2 regions of the Priestia megaterium genome follow, and region 2 is predicted to be linked to the other one. Evidence: predicted binding sites of a transcription regulator. Region 2 holds the regulator's gene; the other holds the start of a gene.
What was found. The regulator LexA, encoded in region 2, represses DNA repair genes until DNA is damaged. The targets are predictions, from matches to a motif close to CGAACATATGTTCG.
Positions count from the first base shown of each region.

Region 1 (3,436 bases), 2.1 Mb from region 2:
AGCAATAATATTCAACTCCTATTTAAAATACATTTAACAAAGTACCAACTCCTATAGAAGCTAAATAAAAGAAGAAGAAGATAACGGCTAAAAGGTGTTCCTTTGTTTCTCTTGCAAATTTCCATTCCATAAATATATTAAATCCCTGATAAACAATACAAAAAGCAGCTAAAATAATCCACATAGGAACTTGATTATAATAGCTTAGGGAAAATAAAAATATTATGTATAGTACAACTTCTATTCTTGAGTGCCACCTGTTTACTTTTTTTCTATAAATATCTGGATCGGTTTCTAAGTGCATCTTTTTTCTTAAGTATTTTTCGACATAACGAGCGATATAAAACGCTACTATAATAAAAATCAAAAATTTGTACATAAATACCTCCTAATATCCAATAATATCATTTTTTTCTATTTTAATTAAATTAATCCACTTGTTGTGGAATTAATCATATGATTTAAGGCAGGTTTTATTGAACAGTAAGAAGAGGCTTCACTTGTGAATGAAAACATAGTAGCAATTGAAAGTTATAAAATTGCGTTTTATAAAGATTTAAAATATATGTTACTGAGGAAGATGATGTAATGACGAAATAACTATGTAAAGAAAAGATGGAAAGTTAAAGAGCCCTTGTATACCAAGAGCTCATATTTTTGTATGGTTCCGATAATTAAACTTATGTGAACTAGAATATAATAAGAGGCCGGGACAAAGCCCAGCCTCTTAGATTATCTATATAAATTTTCTACAGGTTTACCTAAATTGTTTATATCCTGAGTAATATTTAAAATGATTAAATAATGATCTTGGCTTTTTCGTTTACCAAGAAAAACAACTTGGTGAACTTCAACTAAATCATTTTCATATTCTTTGTTAGTTTCACACATTTCATACAAAGTGCTACCAAACTCAGTATTATCCCAATTAGCTATATCAAGCTCTATAAAAACTTGGCTTTTTTTTACGTTAATCATTTGTTGTCTACCCCTTATCTATAGCACAATTAGAATGCTAGTGGAAATTGCGTACTCTTTGCAGAGTTGCTTTTATTTATTATAACTCTATGATCTCTTGTCGAAGTATCTGAGGTACTAATATTAGAATCAAAACGTTTAGCGTAAAAAACTTGAGTATTTCCTTTTTTATCAGTTTGTGACCATTTATTATCGTAATTATTCATAGTTTCTTCTCTTAATTTTTTGACATCAACATTGCGACCATATTGAGTATCATTAGGTGTAGATTTTTTCTTTGGATTATACTTATGCCTATCATATGCGTGCTCATTGATAAAGCTTGATTTGTTCATTCCACCATTTAATTTATATGGAACAGTGTTATTCTTTCCCTTTTTAGGTTTACCTCTTCTTTTTAAAGCTTCAAAAGTACTTGTCGAAGCATCAGATACAACAGCCGTAATAGCCCCACTTGTGTTTGTAGTCACTTGTAAATTGATATCGTAACTAACTCCATCTTCAAAAAAAGCAGTATATGTAACTTTGTTGATTGCATCGTTCTCTAAAATCCCTGCATTTTTAAGTTCATCTAATCCATATACTTCAATTTTTTCTTCCAAAACTAACTTCTGAAATTCATCATCGTTCCATTCATCTGCGTAAGATATACTGCTAAACGAAAATAGACCTAAAATCATTAATAAAAAGGCTTTAACTAAAATTCGATTCTTTACCACTTGATTTTCTCCCCTTTTTCATATTTTGTCAACAATGAGAAATTATACTATACAAAAACAGAAAATGTAACAAAAATATACATAAAAATAATAATTTGTTATTTTTATAGTTATATAGACCTTTCTGTAAGTTGATTAAAAAGAGATATATCATATTGCAGTAACAATAATCGGGAAAAATTTAGAATTTCCATTGAATAAAGAACGTTTGTTCGTATATAATAGAGAACAAACGTTCTTTATCTAAGGAGTTCTTTCAATGGATTATGCCCAGCTACCAAACAGAGTCATTATATGCATCGATATGAAGGCATTTTTCGCTTCAGTTTCTTCTGTCATACGGGGATTGAATCCGCTAAAAACAAAGCTTGCGGTAGTAGGAGATATCAAACGGTCTGGATCGGTTGTGTTAGCTGCCACACCCTTACTAAAGAAAGAAGGAATCAAAACGGGAAGCCGTCTTTTCGATATTCCTAAAAGAAAAGATATCCATGTCGTGAATCCATCTATGGAGAGGTATATCAAGGCTTCGAACTATATTTCTAGTTTGGTGTTACAGTATGTGGCTCCTGAAGACTTTCATGCGTACAGCATTGATGAGTTGTTTATTGATGCGACAACTTCTTTGCATTTATTCGCTAAAACACCAGAAGAATTAGCCTATAAAATCATCAACGAGATTTATCAAAAAACAAGGCTGACAGCTACTGCCGGAATCGGTCCCAATCTCTTACTGGCAAAAGTGAGCTTAGATCATGAGGCCAAGAATAGCCCAACAGGAGTTGCTTATTGGCGGTATGAGGATATTCCCTTTAAGCTGTGGTCCATTCATCCGATGAAGGATTTCTGGGGAATCTCGTCTGCTACGGAAAGACGCTTACAACGGTTAGGCATTCACACCATCAAAGAACTCGCTCTTTCTTCAAAGGAGATGTTACAAAAAGAATTTGGCATTCTGGGTGAAGAGTTGTATCAACATGCGAATGGGATTGATTACAGTCGCATTTCTGATGTGTACATTCCTAGCTCTCGTTCATTTGGAAAAAGTCAGATTCTATTCCATGATTATACAAACCGAAAAGAAGTGGAGTTATTGCTGTTAGAGCTATTGGACGATGTATGTTTTCGTTTACGCATGCATCAAGTAGTGGCTCAGACTGTTCATTTATCTATTGGTTACAGCAAACAAACAGGTGGAGGCTTCTCAAGACAAAAGAAAATGGGGAGAGCTTCGAATTTAAGCCAAGATATCTTTCCGTATTGTTTAACCATCTTACATACACATGATAGCGGAATGCCGATTCGTTCCATTGGGATTTCCTTGTCGAACACACGCATTCAAGAAGAAGAACAAATGAGCTTATTTGAGGATATTGATCAGCGGGAAAGAGCCTATGCACTTGCAAAAACGATCGATGACATTCGTCTTCGTTATGGAAAGAATAGCGTTCTACGGGCCTCAAGCTATCTCGATCATTCAACGGCTCGTTATCGAAACGGCCTTCTAGGAGGTCATAAAGCATAAAGGAGGAAGCTGCTATGCAGAACAGAGGAATGAAAAAATGGCGACCGTTCGCCACTATGCCAGAGCAATACAAAGGATTACAGGAAATTATAAAAAAACAAGCAGAAATACCACAACCTTTTTTAACAGAAGATCAAATGGAACAGATTAATTTCACTTTGATTGAAGCGCTTCATACACATAAAAAAGTGTACCTGACGTATTACAAGCATGG
Region 1 covers NZ_CP023317.1:1,769,115-1,772,550, forward strand. Annotated here, with positions in the region: gene CEQ83_RS08920 (DUF4181 domain-containing protein) at 23-379, opposite strand; gene CEQ83_RS08925 (hypothetical protein) at 733-978, opposite strand; gene CEQ83_RS08930 (hypothetical protein) at 1,008-1,697, opposite strand; gene CEQ83_RS08935 (Y-family DNA polymerase) at 1,957-3,222, shown strand; gene CEQ83_RS08940 (YolD-like family protein) at 3,237-3,436, shown strand, end outside.
Region 1: the regulator LexA is predicted to act here: its motif matches at 1,899-1,912, upstream of CEQ83_RS08935 (Y-family DNA polymerase).

Region 2 (3,436 bases):
AGCAAAGGTTAAGCCGTTATGACGAAGGCGGACAATTTCTTCAATCGGCGCTTCTTTTTTTTCTCTTCCTGAGTTAACTCCTTGATTTTTTAAATTTTGCTGCGGACGATAACCGTTTTCTACGGCTCTTTTCATTCCTCTTTTAATTTTAGCGTTATGTAATTTCCGCTGATGCTCTTCCACTAAGCTAATAATATCTAACACCATCGAATCAGATTCTGAAAGCTGAAGCTGACCTTGATGACTAATCGTATAGATCGTAGCATTTTCTTTATGAAAAGCATGAAGAAGCGCAATTCGGGCATTTCCTCTGCCTAATCGCGTTTCGTCTTGAATGAGCAGCACAGATATTTTTTCTTCTTTCATTGTATGAAGAACATCCAATATACCCTCTCTGTCTACGTCATATCCGCTTGCTTTTTCCATTACGACTTTTTTTACGTTTAGATGGTGAAGATCAGCAAGCTTTTTTAATTCTTCTTGCTGGCGCTGTAAAGATGTTTCTTGGGTTTTTTTATCCGTACTTACACGGCAATAAATAATGGCGTCCACTTTTATCACGACCTTTTCGGCTTCTAACAATATTCAGGAACGGCCGTTACACACTACTGTTCAATTGCCACTTGATTATGTAACTCTTTTTTTAAAACAGGAATATATAATTTATCTCCAGGAGATAAAGACTGGGCAGTGTCTGAGTTTAGATCATTGACGTCTTCAACCCATTTGACAAATTCATTGGTGGTCAAATGATGGTGATTATGATACTTGTTGGACAAGTCCCAAAGCGTATCTCCTTTTGTAATAGTAACCGTTGAATATTTGTCTAAATCTACTTTATCCGCTCCTAAAACCAGCGTCAATACATATGTAAGTGCAGCGATAACTGCAAAAAAAATAGCGTAATGTTTCATAGAATGTAAGAATTGGTGCATATTATGATCCCCCTATCAGAATATATGTTCTTATTTTATTGAGAACATTTGTTTCTGTCAATGGAATTCTTCGAACTTATGTTTGTATATTGACACATCACGTGGTATAATTCACCTAAAGAATAGCTAAAATCGAGGTGAAAAATATGAAGCTATCAAAACGTCAACAAGACATACTAGATTTTATTAAGCACGAAGTAAAATTAAAAGGTTATCCGCCTTCTGTTCGTGAGATTGGGGAAGCGGTGGGATTAGCCTCTAGCTCCACTGTACACGGGCATTTAGCTCGTTTAGAAAGTAAAGGGTTAATTCGCAGAGATCCAACAAAACCAAGAGCAATCGAAGTTCTTCAACTAGACGAAGTAAACATCCCTAAAAGCAATGTCATTAATGTTCCTGTTATCGGTAAAGTAACAGCGGGTCTTCCTATAACAGCCGTTGAAAATGTGGAAGAATATTTCCCTCTTCCAGATAAATTCGTTTCTCCAGATGATCATGTATTTATGCTTGAAATTATGGGAGAAAGTATGATTGAAGCAGGTATTCTAGATGGCGATATGGTAATCGTACGTCAGCAGCAAACTGCTAATAACGGAGATATTGTGGTCGCTATGACCGAGGACAACGAAGCAACGGTAAAACGTTTCTTTAAAGAAGAAAATTTCGTTCGTTTACAGCCTGAAAATTCAACGATGGCGCCTATTATTCTTCGCCACGTAACGATTTTAGGAAAAGTCACTGGTGTATATCGCACGATTCACTAATCACACACTGTATGTAAAACCAACTAATCATGATGTTAGTTGGTTTTTTACGTTTGTTTTCTAAAAAAATTGGCATATTATAAATGATACGTCGAATCATTACAGGCAGGTAGAGCGGTTTTTATAAAGCCTGTTTTACCTTTTACTTTCTGTCTGCATTTTTTCGACTCTCAAAAAAAATACAACCGACTATAAGAAGGATGTAGTTTATGACCAATACACCAAGGAAAACAGAACCATTTCAAACTATTATGCCTACCAAAGCAATGAACATGTTTCTTTTTCCTTTTTCCTTTGATCGAAAAAATAAAGAGCAGCTTGTTCATGCACTAGAAGCAAATATGTTTGAGTTTTTTTCCATTCAAAACAAACATGTAGAAAAAGAATACTACGGAGAACAGTATTACGTATCTCATGATAGCTTGGATCAATATTTTCTTCCTTACATTGAATGTATTCTATTTCCTGATTCGTGCGAAAAAGAAGGCTTGCTTCGATTTTCAAAAAAAATAGACCATACCGTTACGCTACAAACTTCCTCCACCACCGTGTCTAGCAACGTGCTGTCTGTGGATGTTTTTTTATGTCCTTTTGAAATTGGCGTCATGACCATTCGCACTGAGATGAGTCATAATCATTACACCTATGATGACATTTTAGAATTCATGAATCATTTTCGTGTATTAGAACCGAAGCTTGCTGAAGAGCATGGATCCACCATTACCTATGAACATCATCGCTATAGCAAAGTACAGGATTATATTTTTTCACAGCTCGCGCCATTTTTGAACGAACACATCAAAAAAGAAGCGACGCGTGAACAGCACGTCGGGAGTCTTCCTTATTTTATCGATGAACGGATGTTTGTATTAAGTTATGTAACGGTAAATCAAGAGCAAGAGATTAACTCCACAACTTTATTTCGTACTGGGCAGCTAAATAGCTATACGCCTGACGGGAAACCGTTTATCTCTGCACACAACCATGAGTATATTAAAACGTATAATACCAAACACGTGTATTCCAGATGGGCTCCTGAAACCTATTACGTTATAACAGACCATGTGTTTTCGTGTATTTCTAAATCGACAGACTCTAAAACGGATCAGCTTTTGATGAATCATCTATTTGGCCAACATTACTATAATTTATTTTTGCATTTTTTCTATAAAATCGTGTTGCTAAAACTATCCTATGAGTATTCTCAGCTCACGTTTCATAAAAATTCAGAGGGCATCGAGCGACTAATTCGCTCTATTACTGTATTTTCAGGTAAATATTTATTTTTAGAAATTAGCTCTCGCACGGAAGGTCAAGAGTTTTCTGAGCTCTTTAAAAAAATCTTCCACATCAATTCTCTTTATCAAGAAGTCAAAGAAACCCTTGGTACTTTGTATCAAAATCAAGAGAAAATCGCGGCCAAGCGTCACAATTACTTATTATTAATTTTAACGATTTATACCGTTCTTTCCGGTATTTACGGAATGAATTTAGTTATTAGCAAGCTAAAGGGAAACATCAATTGGGATAGTATGAAGCAGTTTTCTATCTTTGAATATATCGCTTTAATAGTAGCTTTATCAGGAATTCTGATCAGCATTAGTCTCGGAGTGAGTTCCCTATGGAATTTATTAAAAGATCGATTTAAAACATAAAAGCTGTTCGCATCAGAAAATACATTATAAAAAAGAAGAGATTGAGACATAACTAAACCAAGCAAGTCTAAAGGGAAACAAA
Region 2 covers NZ_CP023317.1:3,850,878-3,854,313, forward strand. Annotated here, with positions in the region: gene CEQ83_RS19745 (YneB family resolvase-like protein) at 1-552, opposite strand, end outside; gene yneA (cell division suppressor protein YneA) at 606-935, opposite strand; gene lexA (transcriptional repressor LexA) at 1,082-1,699, shown strand; gene CEQ83_RS19760 (magnesium transporter CorA family protein) at 1,909-3,354, shown strand; gene CEQ83_RS19765 (hypothetical protein) at 3,422-3,436, opposite strand, start outside.